Sediminicoccus rosea: one gene and its partners. The protein of the gene in region 2 binds, or shares a complex with, the protein of the main gene of each other region. Links are inferred from orthologs where the notes say so. Each region holds a gene or a part of one and is shown on either strand. Other genes may lie near its edges.

The links. The genes of interacting proteins can lie anywhere in the genome.
Region 1: the proteins of R9Z33_RS02835 (region 2) and eno are in contact, whole or in part, in a solved structure (PDB 2FYM), measured with the Escherichia coli proteins. The link is inferred for Sediminicoccus rosea from one-to-one orthologs.
Region 3: the proteins of R9Z33_RS02835 (region 2) and pnp are in contact, whole or in part, in a cryo-EM structure (PDB 9QH0), measured with the Escherichia coli proteins. The link is inferred for Sediminicoccus rosea from one-to-one orthologs.

Annotation. Positions count from the first base shown.
Region 1 is NZ_CP137852.1:1,860,692-1,865,940, reverse strand. The notes cover bases 2,457-5,249. They hold eno (phosphopyruvate hydratase), read right to left. Parts: upstream 4,596-5,249; coding sequence 3,318-4,595; downstream 2,457-3,317. Other genes in these bases: R9Z33_RS08925 (DUF1826 domain-containing protein), read left to right, coding at 4,699-5,249; R9Z33_RS08935 (hypothetical protein), read left to right, coding at 3,036-3,290; R9Z33_RS08940 (FtsB family cell division protein), read right to left, coding at 2,494-2,823. Also shown: R9Z33_RS08950 (pyruvate dehydrogenase complex E1 component subunit beta), read right to left, coding at 1-1,283; pdhA (pyruvate dehydrogenase (acetyl-transferring) E1 component subunit alpha), read right to left, coding at 1,285-2,247. UniProt on the Escherichia coli protein: Catalyzes the reversible conversion of 2-phosphoglycerate (2-PG) into phosphoenolpyruvate (PEP). It is essential for the degradation of carbohydrates via glycolysis.
Region 2 is NZ_CP137852.1:580,900-589,206, forward strand. The notes cover bases 3,059-6,453. They hold R9Z33_RS02835 (Rne/Rng family ribonuclease), read right to left. Parts: upstream 6,082-6,453; coding sequence 3,259-6,081; downstream 3,059-3,258. Other genes in these bases: R9Z33_RS02830 (enoyl-CoA hydratase/isomerase family protein), read right to left, coding at 3,059-3,262. In the rest of the region: R9Z33_RS02815 (glycerate kinase type-2 family protein), read left to right, coding at 1-205; pyk (pyruvate kinase), read left to right, coding at 265-1,914; R9Z33_RS02825 (hypothetical protein), read left to right, coding at 1,939-2,301; more of R9Z33_RS02830, read right to left, coding at 2,465-3,058; R9Z33_RS02840 (N-acetylmuramoyl-L-alanine amidase family protein), read left to right, coding at 6,691-7,479; R9Z33_RS02845 (endo-1,4-beta-xylanase), read right to left, coding at 7,476-8,307. UniProt on the Escherichia coli protein: Endoribonuclease that plays a central role in RNA processing and decay. Required for the maturation of 5S and 16S rRNAs and the majority of tRNAs. Also involved in the degradation of most mRNAs.
Region 3 is NZ_CP137852.1:57,307-62,707, forward strand. The notes cover bases 2,457-5,401. They hold pnp (polyribonucleotide nucleotidyltransferase), read right to left. Parts: upstream 5,059-5,401; coding sequence 2,854-5,058; downstream 2,457-2,853. Other genes in these bases: R9Z33_RS00265 (NAD(P)H-dependent flavin oxidoreductase), read right to left, coding at 2,457-2,741. Also shown: R9Z33_RS00245 (GNAT family N-acetyltransferase), read right to left, coding at 1-19; R9Z33_RS00250 (Fur family transcriptional regulator), read right to left, coding at 16-462; R9Z33_RS00255 (MucR family transcriptional regulator), read right to left, coding at 545-964; R9Z33_RS00260 (sulfurtransferase TusA family protein), read left to right, coding at 1,071-1,301; more of R9Z33_RS00265, read right to left, coding at 1,341-2,456. UniProt on the Escherichia coli protein: Involved in mRNA degradation. Catalyzes the phosphorolysis of single-stranded polyribonucleotides processively in the 3'- to 5'-direction. Also involved, along with RNase II, in tRNA processing.

The DNA.
Region 1 (5,249 bases), 1.3 Mb from region 2 along the record:
GCGAGCTTCTCGAGGTTCGCGGCATAGGGCATCGGGATGTCGAGGCCATGCACGCGGACCGGCGGCGCATCGAGGTCATCGAAGCAATGCTCGATGATCTGCATCGCCAGCTCGGCGCCGATGCCGGCGAAGGGCCAGCCCTCCTCCAGCGTCACCACGCGGTTGGTCTTCTTCACGCTCGCCACGATGGTGTCGATGTCGAGGGGACGGAGGCTGCGCAGGTTGATCACCTCGGCGCTGATGCCTTGCTCGGCCAGCTTGTCCGCCGCCTGCATCGCCATGCCGACCATGATGGAGAAGGCGAGGATGGTGACATCCGTGCCCTCGCGCTCCACCTTGGCCTTGCCGATGGGCAGGATGAAATCCTCATCGGTCGGGCATTCGAAGCTCTGCCCGTAGAGGATCTCGTTCTCCAGGAAGATGACCGGGTTCGGGTCGCGGATGGCGGCGCGCAGCAGGCCCTTGGCATCGGCGGCACTCCAGGGCGAGACGACCTTCAGGCCCGGGCAATGCGCGTACCAGCTGGCATAGCATTGGCTGTGCTGGGCGGCGACGCGGCTCGCCGCGCCATTGGCGCCGCGGAACACGATGGGGCAGCCCAGCTGCCCGCCCGACATGTAGAGCGTCTTGGCGGCCGAGTTGATGATCTGGTCGATCGCCTGCATCGAGAAGTTGAAGGTCATGAACTCGACGATGGGCTTGAGCCCGGTAAAGGCGGCACCCACCGCCATGCCGGTGAAGCCGTGCTCGGTGATGGGCATGTCCATCACGCGCTTCGCGCCGAACTCGTCCAGCAGGCCCTGGCTGACCTTGTAGGCACCCTGGTACTGCGCGACCTCCTCGCCGATCAGGAAGACGTCCGGATCGCGGCGCATCTCGGCGGCCATGGCATCACGCAGCGCCTCGCGCACCGTCATGCTCCGGGTCGGGCCCCAGTCCTTCTCGGCGCTCGCGGCGCGCGGCGCGGCAGGGACCGTGGCGGGTGCAGCGGCGGGGGCGGGTGCGGCCACCGGCGCGGGCGCCGGCGCGGCCTTCGCGGCGCCGCCGCCATCCAGCTCGGCGATGGGCGCGTTCACCGCCACATTCTCCGTGCCCTCGGGCACCAGGATGCGGGTCAGCACGCCCTCATCCACGGCTTCCACTTCCATCGTCGCCTTGTCGGTCTCGATCTCGGCGATCACGTCGCCGGCCTTGACCGCATCGCCTTCCTTCTTGAGCCACTTGGCCAGCTTGCCCTCCGTCATGGTGGGGCTCAGCGCCGGCATCAGGATTTCGACACCCATCTTACTTCGCCTCCAGCAGAACGTCGGTCCAGAGTTCGCTCTCCGGCGGTTCGGGCGATTCCTGCGCGAAATCGGCGCTGTCCTGGACGATCACCTTCACCTCGTCATCGATCTTCTTCAGCTCCGCCTCGGTCACACCCTGCTCCAGCAGCATGCTGCGCGCGGTCTCGAGGCAGTCATGCTGCTCGCGCATCTTCTGCACTTCCTCGCGCGTGCGGTACTTCGCGGGGTCGGACATGGAGTGGCCGCGATAGCGGTAGGTCTTCATCTCCAGCAGATACGGGCCGAGGCCGGCGCGGCAATGCGCGACCGCGCGCTGCGCCGCCTCATGCACGGTGAGGACGTTCATGCCGTCCACCTGTTCGCCCGGGATGCCCCAGGGGCTGCCATTCTGCGACAGGTCACGGCTGGCCGAGGCGCGGTCGACGCTGGTGCCCATGCCGTACTTGTTGTTCTCAATGACGAAGATGCAGGGCAGCTTGAACAAGGCAGCGAGGTTCAGGCTCTCATAGACCTGCCCCTGGTTGGACGCGCCCTCGCCGAAATAGGCGACGGCCACATGGTCATTGCCGCGATACATGTTGGCGAACGCCAGCCCCGCGCCGAGCGAGACCTGCGCGCCCACGATGCCATGGCCGCCATAGAAACCCTTCTCGCGGCTGAACATGTGCATGGAGCCGCCCTTGCCCCGCGAATAGCCGCCGATCCGTCCGGTCAGCTCCGCCATCACGCCGCGCGCCTCCATGCCGGTGGCCAGCATGTGCCCGTGGTCCCGGTAGGAGGTGATGACCTGGTCGCCCGGCTTGAGCGCGGCCTGCATGCCGACCACCACGGCCTCCTGGCCGATATAGAGGTGGCAGAAGCCGCCGATCAGGCCCATGCCGTAGAGCTGGCCCGCCTTCTCCTCGAAGCGGCGGATCAGCAGCATGTCGCGATAGGCCTGGAGCAGGGCGTCGCGCCCCATGGCGGGCTGCTCGGCCGCGCCCTTGGAGCGGCGCTTGCCGGCATTCGCGGTTGGGGGGGCGGCTTTGGCGGCCATGGGTCTCTCCCTGCGTGATCATCGCTGATTACGCTGCCCCGGCAGGCTGTGCAAGCATGGAAGGGATGCCAAAAAGGCCTTGCATTGCAACGCAATGCGACGATTAACTGACTATCGGTTAACGAACCCGGCGATGCCGCAGCGCAGCAATTGGGCGAAGCCCTTGAAGGATCAGAAAAGCCGCTGGCCGGGCGGATAGGGGATCACGATCTCCTCCCGCGTGGTGAGATTCAGCATGGCCCGGGCGCGTTCCTCCAGCTGGTCCCGGTCGAGCTGGTCCCCGCGCATGGCGTTCACCCGGCGCTCGGCCGCCTCGCGCTCGGCGATGGCACGGTCCCGGTCGGTGCGGGCGGCGGCGATCTCGGCCAGGCGCTGCTCACGCGCGATCAGCCCGCGATCCCCGTGCGAGGCGTGCCAGACGAAGAAGGCCGCGATGCTCGCCAGGATCACCGGCGGCGCCAGCAGCTTCAGCATGCGGATGAGCCACCGCCCGAAATTCATGAAGCCCCCACAGCGCGTCCCCCGACGCGTCCAGGGCACAGAATCACCAACGGCGGCGAAACGCAAGCGGTACAAGAGGGAAGGTTTCCGGCGAGTCGGCGGAGATCGGGCGGCGCGATGCGCCCCATAGGCCAGGACGATTTGCGCCCGCACGCCGCTTTGGCATGCTTGCCCGGGCGGGCCACCCCGCACACACAGAGAGGAGACAGGAAATGAACAAGTTTCTGAAGGGCTTCGGTGCCGGCCTCCTGACGGCCGGTCTCGCGATGGGCGGCCTGGCCTGGGCGCAGCAGCCCGTCTTTCCCGCGCCGAATGCGGGCACGGTGGGCCTGTCGCACAACTCCCTGTTCGGCGTGGTCTGCACCACGCCCAACGGCGTCTATGATTCGAACCGCCGGATGACCATTCTGCGCCCGCGCGGCGACCAGAACAGCCCGGACGTCACGCTGCGCTGCGAGCCGCGCTGAGGGCGGCTCGCCCGGCGCGCTTCGCGATCAGCGCTTCAGGATCGTCCGCCCCGCGTAGCGCGCCGCGGGCCCCAGATCCTGCTCGATGCGGATCAGCTGGTTGTACTTCGCCAGCCGGTCCGAGCGGCTGAGCGAGCCGGTCTTGATCTGCCCGCAATTGGTGGCGACGGCGAGGTCGGCGATGGTGAAATCCTCGGTCTCGCCGGAGCGGTGGCTCATCACCGCCGTGTAGCTGGCGCGATGGGCCATATCCACGGCCTCCAGCGTCTCGGTCAGCGTGCCGATCTGGTTCACCTTCACCAGGATGGAGTTGGCCGTGGCGCGCTCGATGCCCATGGCCAGGCGCTCGGGGTTGGTGACGAAGAGGTCGTCGCCCACCAGCTGGACCTTGGCCCCCAGGCGGTCGGTCAGCAGCTTCCAGCCGGCCCAGTCATCCTCGGACATGCCGTCCTCGATGGAGATGATGGGCCACTTGGCGCAGAGCCCCTCGAGGTAGGCGACCATGCCGGCGGCATCGAGCTTCTTGCCCTCGCCCTCCATGTCATAGACGCCGTCCTTGTAGAATTCGGTGGCGGCGCAATCGAGGGCGAACATCACATCCTCGCCCACGCGGTGGCCGGCGGCCTCGCAGGCCTTGGCGATGAAGGCCAGCGCCTCGTCCGCGCTGCCGATATTGGGGGCGAAGCCGCCCTCATCGCCCACATTGGTGTTGTGGCCGGCGGCGTGCAGCTGCTTCTTCAGCGCGGCGAAGATCTCCGAGCCCACGCGCACCGCGTCGGCGATCGTGCCGGCGGCGACCGGCATGATCATGAATTCCTGGATGTCGATCGGGTTGTCGGCATGCTGGCCGCCATTGATGATGTTCATCATCGGCACCGGCAGGGTGCGCGCATAGGCGCCGCCCACATAGCGATAGAGCGGCAGGCCATGCGCCTGGGCGGCGGCCTTGGCGGTGGCAAGGCTGACCGCCAGCATCGCATTGGCGCCGAGGCGCGACTTGTTGGGCGTCCCGTCCAGCTCGATCATCATCTGGTCGATCTTCACCTGGTCGGCCGCGTTCAGGCCGCCGATGGCATCGAAGATCTCGCCCTCGACATTGGCGACGGCCTTGAGCACGCCCTTGCCGCCATAGCGCGCCTTGTCGCCGTCGCGCAGCTCCACCGCCTCATGCGCGCCGGTCGAAGCGCCGGAGGGGACGGCGGCGCGGCCGCGGCTGCCGTCATCCAGGATCACCTCCGCCTCCACCGTCGGGTTGCCGCGGCTGTCCAGCACTTCGCGGGCAATGATGTCGGCAATGGCGGGCATGGGTCGGTCCTTCCGGCAAAGAATGCCGCGCGGATAGGCCGGGCCGGGCGAAAGGGCAAGGTGAGGCCTTGCCATCAGCGCCGGATGTTATAATATCACATCCATGCCTCTTCTCTGCGAAGCCTTCGCCCCCGACGCCGCCACCCATGAGGCCCCGCCCCGGGCCGTGATCGGCACGCCTGAGACGGTGCTGCTCACCGCGCTCCGCCCCGATGTCGCCCTCGCCCTCTGGCTGCGGGAGGAGCCGGCGAGCTTTGCCCGCCCGCTTCGCCCGCTCCGCCAGGCGGGCTCCTTCCGCGCGCTGGCCGAGGGCAAGCCGGAGGAGGCGCTCGACCTGCTCTGCGAGCAATTGCCGGCCGGCGCGCCGATCGATTTGCTTTCGGACATGCTGCGCCTGTCCCACATGTTCGCGGTGCTGACGCGCAACGAGCATGTGCGGCTGCGCTTCGATGGCATCACCGGCGATGCCTGCCGCAAGTTCCACGTGGATTCGGTGGGCTTCCGCCTGCTCGTCACCTATGCCGGCCCCGGCACGCAATGGAGCATGGGCGACCCCGAGGCCGGCGCCGGGATCGAGGAGGTGCCGCGCTGCGCCGTCGCCCTCTTCCGCGGCCGCAAGCGGGAGGGCGCGACCACCCTGCACCGCTCCCCGCC
Region 2 (8,307 bases):
GGATGGCATCGACGGCAAGTCCGCGCATGCCGGCGCCATCGCGGGGCCGGGCACGCTGGCGGCGGCGCGGGCGGCGGGGCTCGATCCGCAGGGGCTGCTGGCGGCGCATCGCAGCCTGGATGTGTTCGCCGCATCCGGCGGGCTGCTCACGCCCGGGCCGACGCTGACCAATGTGAATGACGTGCGGGCAATCCTTGTAGCTTAGCAATGATAAGCTACAAAACCGTCATTGGCGTTGCGACTTACCTTGTGTAAGTTAAGCCCATGCGCGACCCTGCCCTTGAAGACATCCTTGCCCGCCGCGGTGCCGTCACCCGCATCGCTTCGGCGCTCAACATCTCCACCGCCGCCGTCAGCCAATGGAAGCGCATCCCGCCGGATCGCGTGGCCGATGTCGCGCGCCTGTTCAACCTGCCGCCCGAGCGGCTTGCGCCCCCCGGCACCAAGCCGGCCCCGGCCCCCGAAGGATTGCCCCGCATGGCCTCCCGCATCCCGCTGCGCCGGCACCGCCGCACCAAGATCATCGCCACCCTCGGCCCCGCCAGCGCCACGGTCGAGATGATCGAGAAGCTGTTCCGCCAGGGCGCCGATGTCTTCCGCCTCAACTTCAGCCACGGCACGCATGAGGACCACGCAAGCCGCATCCAGATGATCCGTGAGGTGGAGCGCAAGACCGGCCGGCCCATCGGAATCCTGGCCGATGTCCAGGGGCCCAAGCTGCGCGTCGGCAAATTCGCCGCCGGGCGCGTTCAGCTCACCACCGGCGCCCGCTTCCGCCTCGACCTCAACCCGACGCCGGGCGATGTGAAGCGCGTCCAGCTGCCCCACCCCGAGATCATCAACGCGGCCCGCATCGGCACCACGCTCCTGCTCGATGACGGCAAGCTGAAGCTGCGCGTGGTGCGCCAGGTGGCGAATGACCACCTGGAGACCGAGGTGGTGGTGGGCGGCGCCCTCTCCGACCGCAAGGGCGTGAATGTGCCCGACGTGGCGCTCCCCATCCCGGCACTGACCGAGAAGGACCGTGCCGACCTCGATTTCGTCCTGCCGCTCGGCATCGAATATGTCGGCCTCTCCTTCGTGCAGCGGCCGGAGGATGTGGCCGAGGCCAAGGCGATCGCGGCCGGCCGCGCCTGGATCATGGTGAAGATGGAAAAGCCCCAGGCCGTCGAGAATCTCGATGCCATCCTGGAGCTCTGCGACTGCGTGATGGTGGCGCGCGGCGACCTCGGCGTGGAAATGCCGACGGAGGAGGTGCCGCTGGTGCAGAAGCGCATCGTCCGCGCCGCCCGGCAGCTCGGCAAGCCCGTGGTGGTCGCGACCCAGATGCTGGAGAGCATGATCACCGCGCCCTCGCCGACCCGCGCGGAGGCGAGCGACGTCTCCAACGCCGTCTTCGACGGCGCCGATGCGGTGATGCTCTCGGCCGAGACGGCGGCCGGGCAATACCCGCTGGAAGCCGTGAACATCATGGACCGCATCGTCGGTCGGGTGGAGCAGGACCCGGGCTGGCGGGCCCAGACCGATGCGAACCGCCCCGCGCCCGAACCCACCAGCGCCGGCGCCATCGCCGCCGCCGCCGCCCAGGTGGCGCATACGGTGCACGCCCAGGTCATCGCGACCTTCACCAGCACCGCCTCCACCACGCTGCGCGTGGCGCGCGAGCGGCCCGACTGCCCGATCCTCGGCCTGACGGCGGAGCTGCAGGCGGCGCGGCGGCTCGCCGTGGTCTGGGGGGTGCATCCGCTGGTGGTTCAGGATATCCACTCGATGACGGAAATGGTGGCGCGCGCCAGCCGGGCCGCGCAGCAGGAGGGTTTCGCCCGCCTCGGCGAGGAGCTGGTGGTGACAGCGGGCGTGCCCTTTGGCACACCGGGCACCACCAATGCGCTCAGGGTGGCCACGGTGAAGTGAGCCGCCCCAACGGAGACGAGCCTGATGACGCGTATCTTCCTGGCCGCCTGCCTCGCTGTCTCGGTGGCCGCCGCACCGGCCCAGGCCCAGCGGAGCGGCACCTATGACGTCACGGGCACCAATCCGGATGGCAGCGCCTATACCGGCACGCTGGAGCTGGAGCAGATCGGCCTGCTCTCCTTCCGCCTGCGCTGGAACATCGGCCCGGACGTGATCGAGGGCGTGGGGATGGTGAGCGGCCTCAGCTTTGCCACCGCCTTCAGCCTGGGTGGGGGCAGCAGCCCGAGCATGGGCGTCTATGAGCTGCGCCCCAATGGCCAGCTGGTGGGTCAATGGACCACCATCGGCGCCTTCGCCGCCGGCACCGAGACGGCAACGCCGAGATAGGTTTGGCGCCCTCGGCGCCTGTCGCGCGCTCCGCGCCTTTGGCTTCGCCGCGCCGAGGCGGCGCGGGGCCATGCGCCCGGTTGGGCGGCGCCGGCCGCGTTGCGGCCGGTTTCTCCGAAGGTCGCCTATGATCTGATCCGGTGCGGGCTGCGCCTGCCCGCCGCTACCCCAGGGCCCAGCTCGGCTTGCGCTTCTCGCGGAAGGCGGCGATGCCCTCGGCGGCCTCGGGGCCGGCGGCGGTGCGGCCAAAGGCCTGGGCGCCGGCCTCGGCATAGCCCTCGGGCGAGAGTGGGCCCAGCGCGGCCAGCAGCTTCTTCGTCTCCGCCAGCGCGCCGGGCGCGCCCTCCAGCAGCTGCGCGATGCTGGCAGCCACCAGCGCATCCAGGCCCGCACGATCCGGCGCCACCTCATGCACCAGGCCGCGGCGGACGGCCTCCTCGGCGGTGATCACGCCACCCTCGAGCACCATCCGCGCCGCATTTGGCCGCCCCATGCGGCGGGCCAGCCAGGGCAGGATCTGCGCGGGGACCAGGCCGCGCCTTGCCTCGGGCGCGGCGAAGCGCGCATCGGCGGTGGCGAAGGCGATGTCGGCGCTGCACAGGAAGCCGAGGCCGCCGGCATGCGCCGCGCCTTCGACGGCGGCGATCACCACCTGCGGCAGGGCGGAGATCTCGGCATAACGGGCGCCGAGGCGCCGGTTGCGGAGCTGCATCGCGGCCAGCCGCTCCTCCGGCGTGCCGGCGACGACCTCGGTCAGGTCGAGCCCGGCGCAGAAATGCCCGCCGGCGCCGCGGAGCACCACGATGCGCGCCGTGGCATGGCCGCGCAGCTCGTCGAGCAGTTCGTCCAGCGCCTCGCCCATCCCGCCGCCAATGGCGTTGCGGCGGGCGGGGCGGTTCAGCGTGACGTGAACCACCGGGCCCTCGCGCTGGACGAGGACCGGGGGTTCGGCCTGGCTCACCGCTTCCACCAGCCGCCACGGCGGGGAGCGGCGGCCGCCACTTCCTCGACCGTCTTGGGCAGGATGGCGGGCCCGATCACCGGCTCGGCCGGGGCGGGCGCCGGGGCGGGGGCCGGTGCAGGGTCAGGCGCCACGGCGACCGGCTCAGGCACCGGGGCGGTTTCGGCCACGGGCGTCTCGGCGGGCGCGGCCTCGGCGACGGGCGCGTCGGTGGGGACCGCTACGGCGGCAGGGGCCTCCACGGGAGCCTCCACGGCGGGGGCGGCCTCGGGCGCCGGGCGGCGGCGGGCGGCTTCGGCCGCGGCTTCGGCGGCGGCTTCGGCAGCCTCCATCGCGGCCATCAGCGAATCCGGCGCACCGCCGAAGGGGTCGGCCGGTGTCGGGCCGGCATAGGCGGGGGCGGGGCTCGCCACCGGCTCGGCGGCGTCTTCCGTGGCGTCGGTGGCGGGCTCGCCCTCGCGGCGGCGGCGGCCACCGCGGCGGCCACGGCGGCGCGGGCCGCGTTCCTCGCCATCACCAGCGGGGCCATCACCAGCGGGGCCATCACCAGCGGGGCCGTCACCGGCGGGGCCATCGGCCGCCTCGGTGGCGGGCGCCTCGGCATCCTCGGCGCTGGCGGAGGCCTCGGCCTCACCCTCGCCCTCGGCGGCTTCGGCCTCGCCGGCTTCACCCCGCTCGGGCGCGCCGCCTTCGCGGCGGCCATTGCGGCCACGGCGGCGGCGGCGGGGACGGCGGGCGCGTTCCTCGGCGGTGCCGCCCTCGGCGGCCTCGGCGGCGCTTTCCTCGGCCGTGTCATCGCCCAAATCCTCGGGCTCCTCCTCGGCATAATCCATGCGGAGCGCGGCCGGGCGTTCGCTCACCGGGGCAGGCGGCGTCTTGCTGCGCTCGATGCGCGTCTCGGCGCCGTGCAGCGTGTCGTCCGGATCGAACAGCACGGTCACACCCCAGCGGCTCTCGATATCGGCCAGGCGGTCGCGCTTCTTGTTCAGCAGGTAGAGGGCGGCGGGCGAGTTCACGCGCACCGTGATCTCGGCGGCGCGGCGCTTGGCGCACTCCTCCTCGACCGCGCGCAGCACGGCCAGCGCGCTGCTCTCCAGCCCACGGACGGTGCCGCGGCCCAGGCAATGCGGGCAGGTGACGAAGGTGGTCTCGGCCAGCGAGGGGCGCAGCCGCTGGCGCGACATCTCGAGCAGGCCGAAATGGCTGATGCGGCCCACCTGGATGCGCGCGCGGTCATTGCGCAGCGCATCCTTCATGCGCTTCTCCACCATCGCGTTGTGGCGGTTCGCGTCCATGTCGATGAAGTCGACGACGATGAGGCCGGCGAGGTCGCGCAGGCGCAGCTGGCGGGCGATTTCCTCCGCCGCTTCCAGGTTGGTGCGCAGCGCCGTGTCCTCGATGTTCCGCTCGCGCGTCGAGCGGCCGGAGTTCACGTCGATGGCGACCAGCGCCTCGGTCTGGTTGATGACGATATAGCCGCCGGAGCGCAGCTGCACGGTCGGCTCGTGCATCGCATCGAGCTGCGCCTCGGCATTGTAGCGCGAGAAGAGCGGCACGGTGCCGTCGCGATAGGCCTGGATCTTGCGGACATGCTCGGGCATGAGCATCCGCATGAATTCGCGGGCCGTGGAATAGGCCTCGTCGCCCTCGACCAGGATCTCGTCCATGTCGCGCGCATAGCCGTCGCGGATGGAGCGCTTGATGAGGTCGGCTTCCTCATAGATCAGCGCGGGCGCGGTGCTGGCCAGCGTGCGCTCGCGGATGTGGTTCCACAGGCCCAGCAGGTATTCGCAGTCGCGCCGGATCTCGGGCTTGGGCCGCTGGGCGCCCGCGGTGCGGACGATGAGCGACATGCCCGGCGGCATGTCCAGCTCGTCAATGACCTCGCGCAGGCGGCGCCGGTCGGAGCTGGAGGTGATCTTGCGGGAGACGCCGCCGCCGCGGGGCGAGTTCGGCATCAGCACGGAGAAGCGGCCGGCAAGCGAGATGTAGGTGGTGAGGGCGGCGCCCTTGGTGCCGCGCTCTTCCTTCACGACCTGGATGAGGATGATCTGCCGGCGGCGGATCACCTCCTGGATCTTGTAGTTGCGCAGGAAGCGCGGCGTCGGCCGGCGCTCGCGCATGCGCTCCTCGGTGTCGGCCTCGGTCTCGCCATCGGGCGTGCCGACCAGCTCGGGCATGGGGGCGGGGGCGTCGTCGCCTTCGGATTCGCCCTCGGCCCGGTCCTCGGCGGCGGCCTCGGCGCTGGCGTCGTCGCGGGCTTCCTGGCGCGCTTCCTCGCGGGCGGCCTGCTCGGCCTCCAGCTCGGCGGCGAGGTCGGCGGCGATCTCGGCGGCGGTGGGGGCGACTTCGCCGGCCAGGTCCTCGGGCGCCTCGAGCACGGCGTCATCGCTCACCTGGCGGGGGTCGGCCTCCTCGGCCTCCTCGGCGGGGGCGGGACGGCCGGCCTTGACGGCGGCGGCGGCGCGGGCGGCCTGGGCCTGGGCGCGGCGCTCATCCTCGCGCGCCTCGGCCTCGGCCTCCTCGCGCGCTTCCTGCTGCTGCGCCTCGATCAGCCGCTGCCGGTCGGCGACGGGGATCTGGTAATAGTCGGGGTGGATCTCGCCGAAGGCGAGGAAGCCGTGGCGGTTGCCGCCATATTCCACGAAGGCCGCCTGGAGGCTGGGTTCCACCCGGACCACGCGGGCCAGGTAGATATTGCCCTTCAGCGGGAGGCGGTTGGCGGCCTCCAGGTCGAATTCGTCAACCCGGTGACCATCCATCACGACCACCCGGGTTTCTTCCGGATGGGCCGCGTCGATCAACATGCGCTTGGTCATGCAAGGAACACTCCGCACCGCGACGGGAAGGGGCAGGGCCCGGTTCCGGCCCGCGGCGGAAAAGAGAGAGGGAATCCGGGCGGGGGCCGATCGGCGGCGATGTCGGTGACATGCGCTTTCGTCCTCACTCGGGGGCGTGGCGCCCGCTGGAACCTGCGCCCAATGGGGCGGCAGGGGCGGGGCGTCGTGCCCAATGGCTCCACCCCCACGGATGTGCGCCCTTCGCGGGCGGGCGATATCGCGGCAGTCCAGGGGCGCGGAGGTCGAGGGACGACGCGGGCCGGGCTGCACCGCTGGCGCGCTGGCGAAACCGGCCGGCTGACCGCCAGGTGCCACCCAAGGGGCGTCCATCCGGCGGGATCTGGCCAGGGCCCGGCGCGAACCACACGCGCCCTCTGCCCCTTGTCTCGCCCGCAGCACCTATCGCTGGGGCAGGTCACCATACGCGGAAGGGGGGGGGCTCACAACCCGCCTGTTACGATATGTCGCCCGCCCGATGGCCCAAATGGCCGATGATGGGCCCGCGCTGCCCAAGCGGATGGCACGGAATGCTGGATTTTCGTGCGGATTTCGGTAGAAGGGGCGCGTCGCGGTGGGGGTCGCGGCAGGATGCAGGGGTTCCATCGCCGTTTCTTTCTCGCGGGTCTCGCCGGGCTTGGTCTGGCGCCGGCCGCACACGCGCAGGTTGCGCGCGGTCGCCCGCCGCTGCCGCTGGTGGTGCTCGACCCCGGCCATGGCGGGGCCGATCCGGGTGCCATCGGCCCTGGCGGCACGCAGGAAAAGCGCATCACCCTGCCCATCGCCCTGGAACTGAAGCGCCTGCTGGAGCAGGGCGGCCGCTGCCGCGTGGCGCTGACCCGCACGCGGGACGTCTTCGTGCCACTGGCCCGCCGGGTGGACCTGGCGCGCGAGCGGGAGGCCGCGCTGCTGCTCTCCATCCATGCCGATGCCATGCCGGCCGGGCAGGGCCAGGGGCTGCGCGGCGCCTCTGTCTATACCCTGGCCGAAACCGCGACCGACCCGCTGGCCGCGGCGCTGGCCCGGCGCGAGAACCTGGCCGACCGCGCGGGTGGCCTGCGCCTGCCCTCCGTCTCGCCCGAGGTGCAGCGCATCCTGCTCAGCCTCATGCGGCAGGAGACCCGGGCGGGGTCGGAGCGACTCGCGCGCCTCACCGTGAATGCGCTGGATGGCGACGTGCCGCTGCTGAACCAGCCGTTGCGGCGGGCGCAGTTCGTGGTGCTCAAGGCGCCGGACGTGCCCTCGGCCCTGGTGGAATGCGGCTTCCTCTCGAACCCGGCGGAGGAGGCGCTGCTGCGCCGGCCGGAGCATCGCGCGCGCATCGCGACCGCGCTGGCCGAGGCGGTGAACGGATTTCTCGGCCGGCGGGTGGCCGCCTAGTTCCCCGCGAGCACCTGCGCGATCCGCTCGCGCAGGGCCTTGGGGCGCAGCTCCGCATCATAGGGCAGGCCGCGGGTCAGCTGGCCGTCGCGCCGCGCCACGGCGGGTTCCTGCACCAGCCAGGAATCGCGGTCGGTCAGGCCCCAGGTGAGGATGCTGCGCGCCCCGCCTTCCAGCGCCGCGCGCAGGAATTGCCCGGCGTAATCCGCCACCGCCGCGTCACGCAGCGCGAGCGTCGGCGCCAGCACATCTGGCTCGCGCACATCCAGCTCGGTGATGAGGGTGGCGAGGCCGAGGCCGCGCAGCTCCTGCAGGAAGGCCACGAAGGGCTCGGGCCGGAAGGGCTCGCGCATCTGCAGATGTGCCTGGATGCCGATGGCGTCGAGCGGGCAGCGCCGGTCCAGCAGGCCGCGCACCACGCGCAGCAGCCGGGCGCGCTTGATGGCGGCGGCGGGTGTGTCGGCCTCGATGCCGTAGTCGTTCATCGTCAGTCGCAGCGTCGGGTCCACCGAGCGCGCGATGCGAAGGGCGCGCTCGGGGTAGGAGGGGCCGAGGGCGGCGAGCCAGGGCGTGGGGCGGAGATCCCCATCGGTCGGGTCCGGATTGTCGCTGCCGGGCGGGTTGCTGATGATCTCGTTCAGCACGTCCCAGTCGCGGATCGAGTCGCGCGTCTCCCGAAGGACGGTGGTGATGTGCTCCTCCAGGATGGCGGCGGCCTGGGCCGGCCCCTCGGCGATGGCGGGCGCCAGCCAGGCCGGCATGGCGACATGCCAGAGCAGCGCATGGCCACGGACGCGCTGGTTGTGGGCCTGGGCGAAGCGCAGGATG
Region 3 (5,401 bases), 520 kb from region 2 along the record:
AGGGCGGCGCCTCAGTCATCGGCGGCGGCCGAAGATCTCAAGGCGCAGCTGGACGAGTTCGAAGCCGAGCCGGGCGGCGATCTCGCGCGCCAGGGCATCGTGCTCGGCGTCGGAGAATTCGATCACGTTGCCCGTGTCCACGTCGATCAGATGGTGATGGATGCCGCGGTCGGCTGGGTCGAAGCGGGCGCGGCCGCCGCCGAAGTCGCGGCGCTCCAGGATGCCCTTTTCTTCCAGCAGGCGGACGGTGCGATAGACGGTGGCAACGGAGACGCGGTTGTCCAGCGCCACGGCGCGCCGGTACAGCTCCTCCACATCGGGGTGGTCTTCGCTTTCGGAGAGGACGCGCGCGATCAACCGGCGCTGGCCTGTCATCTTCAGGCCGCGCTCCACGCACATCTGCTCGATCCGGGACATGCGGTCGCTGATGGTCCCGCCCTCTCTGCCTTCCTGACCCGACATCACCGGGCGCGCTTCAGCCCATAGAGCAAGTCGGCGCCTGAATGAAGCCGCCCCGGCCCGTCGGGCCGGGGGGCGGCGCGCATCAGGCGCCGGGCTTGCGGGATTGCGTGCCGAGGCCGATCTGCTTGGCGAGCGACGAACGATGCTTCGCATAGTTCGGGGCGACCATCGGGTATTCGGGCGGCAGGCCCCACTTGTCGCGATACTGATCGGGCGTCATGCCATAGGAGGTCTGCAAGTGGCGCTTCAGCATCTTGAGCTTCTTGCCGTCCTCGAGACAGATCAGGTAGTCCGGCGTGATGGATTTTTTCACCGGAACCGCGGGCATCTTCTTTTCCGCCTCAACCCGCGCCGGAACCGTGCCGAGCGATGCCAGCGTGCGGTGCACTTCGACGATCAGCGTCGGCAAATCATTCACCGAGACCGGGTTGTTCGAAACATGCGCAGATACGATTTCGGCGGTCAAACCCAAGAGATCGCCGCCGCTTGAGACATCGGACATGGTTTTTCTTTCCAGAATCAATCCCACAAGTGATTAGCGAGTTCTTCTGTCGCTTTGCAAGATGCTTTCGTAGCGTTTCCCGGCAAGAAGCCAGAAATCAGCAAGGATGAATCCCTTGGTCATCGACGTTACAGCCGACACCTGCCCCATGACCTTCGTTCGCACTCGGTTACAATTGGACAAACTACCGATCGGTGCAGTCCTCGACATTCTCTACAAGGGTGAGGAACCGCGTCAGAACCTCGCGCGCAGCCTCACCGAGCAGGGGCACGCGATCCTGGAGCAGGAGCATGGCGCGGACGGCCACGGGCGGCTGCGCGTGCGCAAGGGCGGCTGAAGCCGCCCCGCCGCTGGCCATGCGAAACGCGGACGGGCCTCAGCGGCCCGTCATGATGCGCTCGACCAGCTGCTTCACCGTCGGCACGAAGCCGTTGGAATAGAAGGGGTCGGAGCTGAAACGATAGGCGTTGTGCCCGGCGAACATCAGGTTGTTCTCCAGGCTGCCGTCATGCGCGATGTCTTGCAGCGTCTTCTGGATGCAGAAGCTGCGCGGATCGGCCTTCTTGCCCGTGCTGAAATCGGGCTCGACCTGCGTCCAGTTGCTGAAGCGGCAATGGCTGAGGCAGCCCATGCAGGCCACCTGGTCGGCCAGGATCTCCTGCGCGTTGGGCGGCGTCACGAAGATCAGCGTGGAATCCGGCGTGCGCATGGCTTCCGTGAAGCCGGCCTGGGTCCAAGCCTGGGCGCGGGCGCGGTCACCCGGCGTCAGCCAGACCAGGCGCTTGCGCGGGCCCACGCCGAATTCGGCCGTGTGCTCGCCGACCGGCTCGGAGGTATAGGCCACCTGGCGCTCGTTCCGGGCTTCCAGGTCCCGCAGGAAGTCGTTGCGGACGGCGGAGGAGTAGAAGCCGGTCGGCGAGAAGGGCTGCAGCAGCACGTCACCCGGCTGAAGCTGCGTCAGGCGCTGCTTCCAGGCCTCGCTGATCGGGCTTTCCTTGGTCAGCAGCGGGCGGGTGCCGAACTGGAAGGCGATGGGGCCAAGCTCGGGGTTGTCGATCCAATCGGACCATTCCTCGAGCCACCAGACGCCGCCCGCCATGATGATGGGCGTCTCGTCCAGGCCGAAGGCGCGCATCTGCTCCCGCAACTTGCGGACGCGCTCATAGGGCGCCTCGGGCTTCTTCGGATCCTCGCTGTTGGACAGGCCATTGTGGCCGCCGGCCAGCCAGGGATCCTCATAGACCACGCCGCCCAGCCATTCGCTGACCTTGGAGTAGCTGCGCTTCCAAAGCGCGCTGAAGGCCCGGGCGGAGGAGACGATGGGGTAGTAGTGGACGCCGAAATCCTTGGCGATCTCGGCCAGGCGATAGGGCATGCCGGCGCCGCAGGTCACGCCGTTGACGAGACCCTTGGCCCCTTCCAGCACGCCGCGGATCACACGTTCCGCGCCCCCCATCTCCCAGAGGATATTGGCATGGATGCGGGCATTCTTGCCGCCCACGTCCCGCGCCTCGCGCGCCTGGGCGATGCCGCCGGCGATGCCATAGGCCACCAGCTCCTCATGGCGGTCGCGCCGGGTCTTGCCGGAATAGACCTGCCGGATGGTTCGGCCCTCGCTGTCATAGCTGTCAGCGTTCACGGCGGAGAAGGTGCCGACGCCGCCGGCCGCCGCCCAGGCGCCCGCCGTCAGGCCATTGCTCACGGCGACGCCCTTGCCACCCTCGACGAGGGGGAGGACGTCCACGCCGCCCATGCGGATGCTGTTGATCGCCTTCACTGCTGCCGCCTCTGCCGTGCCGAATTCTTGAAATGTTAAGTTATGGCGAAACCGTCCGGCGCAAGAAAGCACCGGACGGTTTCCTTGTTCAAGTCACCTGGTGACCCCGGACTCAGTCGTCCCGGCTGCGGCGCGGGCCACGGTCACGGCCCTCGCGGCGGGGGCGGTCCTCGCCCTCACCTTCCGCACGAGGACGGCGCTCGCCCACCTGCTCGGTGATGTCCGCGCCCGTGGCCTGGTCCACCACGCGCATGGAGAGCTTCACCTTGCCGCGATCGTCGAAGCCGATGACCTTGACCTTCACCGCATCGCCTTCCTTGACCACGTCGGTCGTGCGGTTCACGCGCTCGTTGGCCAGCTCGCTGATGTGCACGAGGCCGTCCTTGGCGCCCAGGAAGTTCACGAAGGCGCCGAATTCGGCGGTCTTCACGACCTTGCCATTGTAGATCTGGCCGATCTCGGCCTCGGCCGTGATGCCCTTGATGCGGTCGATCGCGGCCTGGGTCGCCTCGGGGTTGCTGGACGCGATCTTGATCGTGCCGTCATCCTCGATGTCGATCTTCGTGCCGGTCTGCTCGACGATCTCGCGGATCACCTTGCCGCCGGTGCCGATCACGTCGCGGATCTTGTCCTTCGGCACCTGGATCACGGTGATGCGCGGCGCGGTGGCCGCCATCTCGCCGCGGGCGCCGGAGATCGCCTTGGCCATCTCGCCCAGGATGTGGAAGCGGCCATCCTTCGCCTGCTCCAGCGCGGTGCGCATGATGTCGAAGGTGATGGAGGTGATCTTGATGTCCATCTGGAGGGCGGTGATGCCCGCCTCCGTGCCGGCCACCTTGAAGTCCATGTCGCCGAGGTGATCCTCGTCGCCCAGGATGTCGGAGAGCACGGCGAAGCCGCGGTCTTCCTTGATCAGGCCCATCGCAATGCCGGCCACCGGGCGCAGCAGCGGGCAGCCCGCATCCATCAGCGAGAGCGAGGTGCCGCAGACCGTCGCCATGGAGGAGGAGCCGTTGGACTCCGTGATCTCGGACACCACGCGCATGGTGTAGGGGAACTTGTCCTTCTCCGGCAGCACCGGATGGATCGCGCGCCAGGCGAGCTTGCCATGGCCGATCTCGCGGCGGCCGGGCGAGCCCATGCGGCCCGTCTCGTTCACCGAGTAGGGGGGGAAGTTGTAGTGCAGCATGAAGTTCTCGCGGTACTCGCCCGCGAGCGCATCAATGATCTGCTCATCCTGACCGGTGCCGAGCGTGGCAACGCAGAGCGCCTGCGTCTCGCCGCGCGTGAACAGCGCGGAGCCATGGGCGCGCGGCAGCACGCCGACTTCGGCCAGGATCGGGCGGACCGTCTTGGTGTCGCGGCCGTCGATGCGCAGACCGGTGTCGAGGATGGCGTTGCGGACCACGTCCGCTTCCAGCTCCTTCATCAGGCCCTTGGCGGCGGCGACGTCGGCGCCCTCCGCTTCCAGCGCCGCGATGACGGCCTTCTTCGCCTCGCCCACGGCCTTCTGGCGCGCGAGCTTCTCGGTGATCTTGTAGGCCTCGGCCATCGGCGCGGTGCCGAGCTCGGCGATGCGGGCCTTCAGTGCGGCCGCGGCCGGATCCTCCAGCGCGACGTCCCAGGGCTCCTTCGCGGCCACCTCGGCCAGCGCGATGATGCCGTCGATGACGGGCTGGAAGCCCTCATGGCCGAACTTCACGGCGCCCAGCATGATGTCTTCCGAAAGCTCGGAGGCCTCGGACTCCACCATCAGCACGCCCTCGGCCGTGCCGGCGACGACCAGGTCGAGCTTGGAGAGCTTGCGCTGCGCGGCGGTCGGGTTCAGCACATAGGCGCCGTCGATGTAGCCGACGCGGGCGCCGCCCACCGGGCCGAAGAAGGGAATGCCCGAGAGCGTCAGCGCGGCCGAGCAGCCGACGAGGGCGACCATGTCGGGGTCGTTCTCCAGGTCATGGCTGAGGACGGTGGCGATGACCTGCACCTCGTTGCGGAAGCCCTCGGGGAAGAGCGGGCGGATCGGGCGGTCGATCAGGCGGGAGATCAGGGTCTCCGCCTCGGAGGGGCGGCCTTCGCGCTTGAAGAAGCCACCCGGGATCTTGCCGGCCGCAAAGGCCTTCTCCTGGTAATTCACCGTGAGCGGGAAGAAATCCTGGCCCGGCTTCACGCTGCGGCTGCCCACCACGGTGCAGAGCACGATGGTGTCACCCAGGCGGGCCATCACCGCGCCATCGGCCTGGCGGGCGATCTTGCCCGTCTCCAGGGTGAGGATCTGCCCACCCCAGGAAATATCCTTGCGGAAGTAGTTGTCGAACATGCGTCGTCCTTCTGCCCCCAGACCGGGGGCGTCCTTCTTGCCCCGCACAAGGGCGGGGGCTGTGATTTGCGACGCGGCAGGAAGGCAGTCCAACCACCGGGGCACCCTTGGGAAGGGAGGCTTCCGGCGTCTCGGGCGACATGGAGGCCGGGGATCTTCACCCCGCGGCGGTGCCATGTGGCCGGAAACGCCGCCAGACCCATCATCCGTTCAGGAGGGCTCGGAGGCTCTGACAACCCGCCGCAGGCGCAAGCGGTTTGAACCGCCCTGGGCCATGCCCGGGGCGGTTCCCGGCGTTATGGACCGGAAATCGCCCGGGCGCCAGCGCGATTTGCGCGCGGCG